Regions from separate parts of the Paenibacillus rhizoplanae genome, predicted to be linked through region 2. Evidence: predicted binding sites of a transcription regulator. Region 2 holds the regulator's gene; the other holds the start of a gene.
The links. Region 2 encodes Rex, which represses fermentation and respiration genes when NADH is low (regulators of the CRP and FNR family bind a similar motif). Its sites were predicted from a motif close to TTGTGAAATATTTCACAA; they were not measured.

Region 1: a site for Rex is predicted at 2,188-2,205, ahead of nirB (nitrite reductase large subunit NirB). Genes of this name have one in related genera too.

Annotation. Positions count from the first base shown of each region.
Region 1 is NZ_JBHUKY010000023.1:267,643-271,064, reverse strand. Features, by position in the region: gene nirB (nitrite reductase large subunit NirB) at 1-2,084, opposite strand, end outside; gene ACFSX3_RS14215 (hypothetical protein) at 2,332-3,018, opposite strand; gene ric (iron-sulfur cluster repair di-iron protein) at 3,151-3,422, opposite strand, start outside.
Region 2 is NZ_JBHUKY010000020.1:79,891-83,312, reverse strand. Features, by position in the region: gene ACFSX3_RS10150 (cell wall elongation regulator TseB-like domain-containing protein) at 1-178, opposite strand, end outside; gene ACFSX3_RS10145 (amidohydrolase) at 208-1,509, opposite strand; gene ACFSX3_RS10140 (redox-sensing transcriptional repressor Rex) at 1,499-2,149, opposite strand; gene dinG (ATP-dependent DNA helicase DinG) at 2,288-3,422, opposite strand, start outside.

The DNA.
Region 1 (3,422 bases), on a different contig from region 2:
CCGACAATCCCAATATCCTTCGTGCAGGACTCTGCACAGTTACGCGGACAGCCGTTAACCGCCATCTTGAACTTGGCTGGCATATCCAGCCGCTCATACTTGCGCTCAAGCATAGCGCCCATGCCCATGGAATCCTGTGTGCCGAAGCGGCAGAACTGCGAACCTACACAGGTCTTCACCGTACGCAGGGATTTCGCATAGCCATAGCCGGAAGGCATATCCAGCTCCTCCCACACCTTCGGTACATCCTCTTTTTTGACACCAATCAGATCCAGGCGTTGTCCGCCCGTCACCTTCACAACCTTCACATCATATTTCAGGGACACATCGGCAATCCGCTTCAAATCCTCAGGAGTCGTCACCCCGCCATACATCCGCGGGATAACTGTATAGGTTCCGTCCTTCTGAATATTGGCGCTCATCCGTTCATTGACGAACCGGGATTCCTTCTCATCCTCATGAGTGTCAGGGTAGATCATCCCCAGATAATAGTTCACTGCTGGGCGGCATTTGGAACAGCCTTCTGCCTGCTTCCAGTCCAGGACATGCATGACTTCCTTGGTGGTCTTAAGGCCTTTGGCTGTAATCTCCGCTACAATCTCATCCCGGCTAAGCGGGGTACAGCTGCAAATGCCCTGCTTGGCGCTTTGCTGGAAACTGTCACCGAGAACAAACTGCAGAATCTGCTCAACCACAGGCTTACAGCCGCCGCAGGAACGGGTTGCACCCGTACAAGCCTTAATCTCATCCACTGTAGTGAAGCCGTTCTCCGTAACTGCATCCACAATAGCCTTTTTGGTAACCCCGTTGCAGCCGCAGACGATTTCTTCATCGGCCATCGCTTCAACGGACATCCCTTTCTTGGCTCCGCCTCCGCCGCAGCAGCTTGTGCCCATAACTTCATCATAGATTTCATTGGTCATCTCTGTGCTGTTTTTCACAAGCTTCTGCAAGTTCGCAGACTCCGTTACATCACCGAACAGAACGGCACCGACAATCACATTATCCTTAAGCAAAATCTTCTTGTAGGTTCGCTTCCATTCATCCTTGGCAGAAATGACGGTATGCTCAGGCGTTTCGGTGAATTCACCAGCGGAGAACACATCTACCCCGGAAATTTTGAGTTTGGTTGCTACAACTGAGCCTTCATAGCCCGGAGTCTGTACCCCGGACAAATGCTTGGCGAGAACCATGCCCTGCTCAAATAGCGGTGCAACGAGTCCGTAGCAGGTTCCCCGGTGTTCTGTACATTCGCCGACAGAATACACATCTGTCATAGAAGTCTGCATATAATCGTCAACTACGATCCCGCGGTTAACGGTAATTCCGCTGTCCTTCGCAAGCTGGACATTCGGCTTGATTCCAACAGCCATCACTACAAACTCTGCCGGCAACTCACTGCCGTCACTGAAGCGTAGACCAGTAACCCGTTCTTCGCCGGTCAGTTCCACAGTCTGCTTGCCCATGGCAAACTTCACACCTTGACGCGTAAGTTCTGCCTGTAGCATTGAAGAAGCGGTACGATCCAGCTGACGCTCCATCAGATCCTCCAGCAGATGCACAACAGTAACATCCATGCCCAGATTGACAAGACCCTTTGCAGCTTCAAGACCTAGCAGGCCTCCGCCGATCACAGCCGCCGTGCGGTACTGCTTCGCTGCTGCCAGCATTGCATCACAATCCGCGATATCACGGAAGCCGACTACCCCATCCTTGGTGCTGCCGGGTACGGGTAAAATAAAAGAATTCGAGCCTGTTGCAATAATTGCTTTATCGTAAGAAACCGCCAGTCCATTATCGGTCAATATTAGTTTGTTCTGTTCATCGATCCGGGTAACCGTTGTGCCGGTATGCAGTGTAATATGATTATCCTCATACCACCCGAGATCGTTGAGAATGATGTCTTCAATCGTCTTGCTGCCTTCAAGTACATAGGACAACATAATCCGGTTATAGTTGGGATGCGGCTCACTACCGAAGACAGTAATATCATAAGCGCCGCCCAGCTTCAGAATCTGCTCAATAGTGCCTACTCCCGCCATGCCATTCCCAATCAGCACTAACTTTTCTCTTTCCGCTGCCACTGGTAGACCCTCCTTCAGAAACTCTGATTTCTACTAATACTTACCTCATAGTGAAATTATACTGTCCCCCATTCCTTGGCAAGTGTGACCACAGTCACACGGTATGTGAATTTTTTCACACAAGTGGAGATGACTTCTCCCTTCCTTACTTAGGACAACTTATGGCATGAAGCACAGAAATTCTTTTATTCAAAAAAAACGGATACCCATGCAGTTTCGCACAGATATCCGTTCATTCGGTATTCACTTATTTCAGTACCAGAGAGATTTCCAGCTTGTCCTGCGGACTGAGCTTCATGTCCACTCCATTACCGAGCAGACCTTTATCGTTAACCTTCAGTCTCCATTCCTCGCTGCTGAGCGGGGTATAATCCATCACGGTAAGCACCGTCCGGTTATCTTCGGCAAGCCGAACCATACCACTGTTCTGGAGCAATCCCTTGACGGACATATCCTGCATAAAAGAAAGCACATGCGAATGTGTCAGCTCCGGCTGCTCGCTCCCCCCGTTCACAGTGATGATGACAGGCTGAAACATCTTTCCGGTTGCCGCAGGCCCTGCTGACATCGTAATGGCCGAACCCGGTTCCAGGGTCGTATTCAGCTCTTGAACCTTTTTGCCGTTCACCTGAACCTCCCAGCTCATATCCTGACCCAGCGAGACCTTATTCACCTCAAGAATGTTAGTTCCATCACCTGAAAATGTAACAACGCCGCTCTTCTTAAACAGCTCTATCATTGAATTCCCGGACACGTAAGCTTCGTTAAGCAGTCTGGCCGAGCTTCCGGCCATTTCGCTGTCACCTACCTTAACCGAAAAGGTTAACCCCTGGCCTCCGTTACTGCTACTGCTATTCCCTGATCCCAAGCCGCAACCGCTTGCCGCTGCCAGCAACAGAAGGCACAGCATTAAGCGCATCCATTTCGTGGACATCCCACGGCACCGCCTTCATATGTAATTTCCCAGACTCTTTAAGGATAACGCATAGAGGAAGGGTTCTCAAATCATTTCTGCCGGAAGAAAAAGTAAAAAGTCCCCGAAGGGACTTATGAGTTGCATGAGATCCTATTGATAACGCAGGAACAGAATATTGTTCTCCAAATGCACATGCTCAAATGTCATGCCTTCCAGTTCTTCAAGGCGGGCATACGTCAGGCGATAAGTGGTGCAGGCATGCGCGGGAGGTGTGTAGTCATTAGTAACTCTACGCAGCTCACGCAGAATCTCTCCGGCCCCGTCATGCTCAGCTTCCAGATTATGCAGCAATCCGCGCAGCTCAGCAAGTCCTTCTTCAGTTGGGTTCTGAGTGTAGGCCAGCATCTTAGGGAATTCGCTCT
Region 2 (3,422 bases):
ATTTCTGGGCCTTGGTAACCTCTGTTAGCCCGGCACGCGCCTGGGCCAGCTCCTTGGCCTCACTCCGCTCGTTCCACTGATCCTTCATAATGTAGGCATAGAACTGGCTTAGTCCGAACAGAAGGAGCAGCACCACGGTAATCCCCAGCCAGATCCATTTTCTCCTCTTCTTCTTCACCACGCTGCTTCCTTTCCCGTTCTCCTGAGTTACCGTTTAAGCAGGCTCTCGAACGTCTCCTGTGCTTTGCGGCGGATGGCTTCTTCATCAAGTGTCAGGCATTGTCCATGCTTCACAACCTGCTGGCCGTTCACCCATACATGCTCCACATCCTTGGCGCTGGCCGAATATACAGCATGGGAGAGCAGATCGGTATGCGGCAGCATATGCGGCTGGTCAATATCAAGCGCGATGAAGTCGGCCTTCATCCCTGCTGCAAGGCGGCCTACACCGCTTAGGAAAATAGACTGCGCTCCGTACTCCGTAGCCATCAGAAGCGCCTCAGGAGCCGGTACCGCTGTTGGATCACCGCTTACGCCCTTGTGGATCAGCGCAGCCAGCCTCATCTCTTCGAACATATCCAGATTGTTGTTGCTTGCCGCGCTGTCCGTACCCAGGGAGACCTTAACCCCGGCTCTCAGCAGCTCCGGAACACGGGCAACACCGCTGGCCAGCTTCAGGTTACTGCCAGGGTTATGCGACACGCCAACGTTATGGCGGGCCAGAATCCCGATCTCCTCATCGTTCAGATGAACCCCGTGGGCAATAAGCGAAGGACGGGTAAACATCCCCAGCTTCTCCAGATGTGCGACCGGACGAAGGCCGTAGTCGGCCACGTTCTGCTCCACTTCATGGCGCGTCTCGGACATATGGGTATGCATCGGCAGATCCAGATCATGGGCAGCCTGCACAAACTTCATGAAAAACTCTGGAGGACAGGTGTACGGGGCGTGCGGCGAGAGCATGGTCGTAATTCTGCCGTCAGCCTTGCCATGCCAGTTACGGGCAAAAGCAATCGCCTCAGCGAGCTTGGATTGCTGTACCTCTTCCGGGCACAGCCCAATTACGCCGCGCATCAGCACAGCACGAATACCGGACTGCTCGGTCACTTCCGCTACCCGGTCCATATGATCATACATATCGAGGAAGGTTGTTGTGCCGCCCTTCAGCATTTCCAGCACGGACAAAGAAGTTCCCCAATATACATCATCACCAGTGAATTTCTCTTCCATCGGCCACATCTTCTCCTGCAGCCAAGTCTGAAGCACCATATCGTCGCCGTATCCGCGCAGCAGTGACATGGCAGTATGTCCATGGGTATTGACCAGACCAGGCATGAACAGCAGACGGCTGCCGTCTACGACCTGAGCGCCATCCTCCACTGCCGGCTCAGCTTCACCTATGTAAGTAATCAGATCATTCTCCAGGGTCATATACCCGCTCAGCACTGGCTTATCGCTGCCCGGAACCAGAAAGTGCCCGTTCTTGATTATCGTGATCTTACTGCTCATCTTCAGCCGCATCCTTTCCATCATGCAAATAATAGGCCAGGCTCTGCAGATCTGTGGTGAAATCAGCGGCGTGAATCCGGATATTGGCAGGCGTCTTGAGAATAACCGGTGCGAAGTTCAGAATCGCCTCAATGCCGGAATCCACAAGAATATCGGCTACATTCTGGGCTTCGCTGTCGGGCACAGTAATGATCCCGATCCGGATTCCCTGTGAGCGGATTGTACTGCTTAGCTCCTCCATCGGCTGCACAACCAGCGAGTTGATCTGCTGGCCCACCTTCGGCGGATAGGCATCGAAGATGGCAGTGATCTTCATCGTATCCTTCAAGTAAGCGTTGTAGTTAGACAAGGCATGACCGAGATTACCGGCTCCAACCAGTGCAACATTAATTTGCTGGTCAAGCTTCAGGATGTGACGAATCTTCTCAATCAGATAGGACACATCGTAGCCGATGCCTTTTCTGCCGAAATCACCGAAATAAGCCAGATCCTTGCGGATCTGGGCGGGGTTCAGATCTAGCTTTTGGCCCAGCTCCTGAGAAGAGACTGTGGAGATTTCACGTTTTTGGAGATCGTTCAGGAATCGCAGGTACACTGGAAGTCTGCGCACGACGGCCTCCGATATTTTATCCGATTTCATGTATTCTCCTCCTTAAAAGTTTTGTTAGACCCGTACAATTATAGCAACCGTACCCCGCCGCCTGCCGGAGTAGCAGAGGAGGCGGGAACGGATCATCAGGTTAATCATGACTTATTAATAATAGCAATAGCGGATGAATTAGGAAACCCCGCCGTCTTCCAGCCATTCGGCGATTCTCGGAACCATCTGCTCGGTGAGCATATGCTCCATCTTGGGACCGGGGAGCGAGTACAGGAAGTACTTCCCGTAATATGATTCAATCACTCTGGTGTCATAGACAATCACGATCCCCCGGTCCTTCGCCGTACGGACCAGCCGCCCGAAGCCCTGCTTGAAGCGGATAACGGCCTGCGGCACGGACAGCTTCATGAACGGGTTCTTCTTCTGTGCCTGAAGCAGCTCCGACTTCGCCTCAGCCAGCGGGTGATTCGGCGGCTGGAACGGCAGTCTGACAATCGCCAGGCAGGTCAATGCTTCTCCAGGAATATCGACCCCTTCCCAGAAACTGCTGGTACCGAGCAGGACGGAGGCCGGGGTGTCCTGGAAGCGGCGGATCAGCTTGCTCCGGCTGCCGCCCTCCACGCCTTGTCCCAGCACCGCGATATCCTGCGAGACAAGTGCCTCCTTCAGCGGGTCATAGACCTGGCGCAGCATTTTGTAGGAGGTGAACAGCACCAGCATCCGACCCCGTGTAGCTACAGCCGTCTCAGCAAGGGAGTGGACTAACGTGTCCACGAAACGGGCATCCCCTATACTTCCCTTAACGCTCGGGAAGTCGCGGGGAATGACCAGCAGTGCCTGCTCACGGTACTTGAACGGCGACGGAAGCAACGCAGTCATCAGACGCCCTTGCTCCGCAGCCTCACCAAGGCCCAGGTTATCCATCATGAACTGGAAGGATTTATCCACCGATAAGGTGGCCGAGGTCAGGATAATGCTCTTCTTCTTGTCGAAGAACAGCTCCCTGAGCTGGGTGCTGACATCTACGGGAACGGCATACATTTGCAGCGACTTGCCCTTATAATTGCCGCTTCCCTCCAGCCAATACACAATATTCTCATCATTCAGGCTCATGAAGAAGCGAATCTGCTCTCTAATGGATGCCAGGTCCTTGAACAAGCCGCCTATATCCGTCACAAGACTGTCCGAGGAGGACTGGCTGTCCGTGTCACGCATCTCACTGAGCATCTTGTCACCCTTGCGGATGATATCGCTCAGACTGAGGTTCAGTGTATTCTCAAGGGCAGCCAGCTCCTCCCAATCCTTCGGCTTC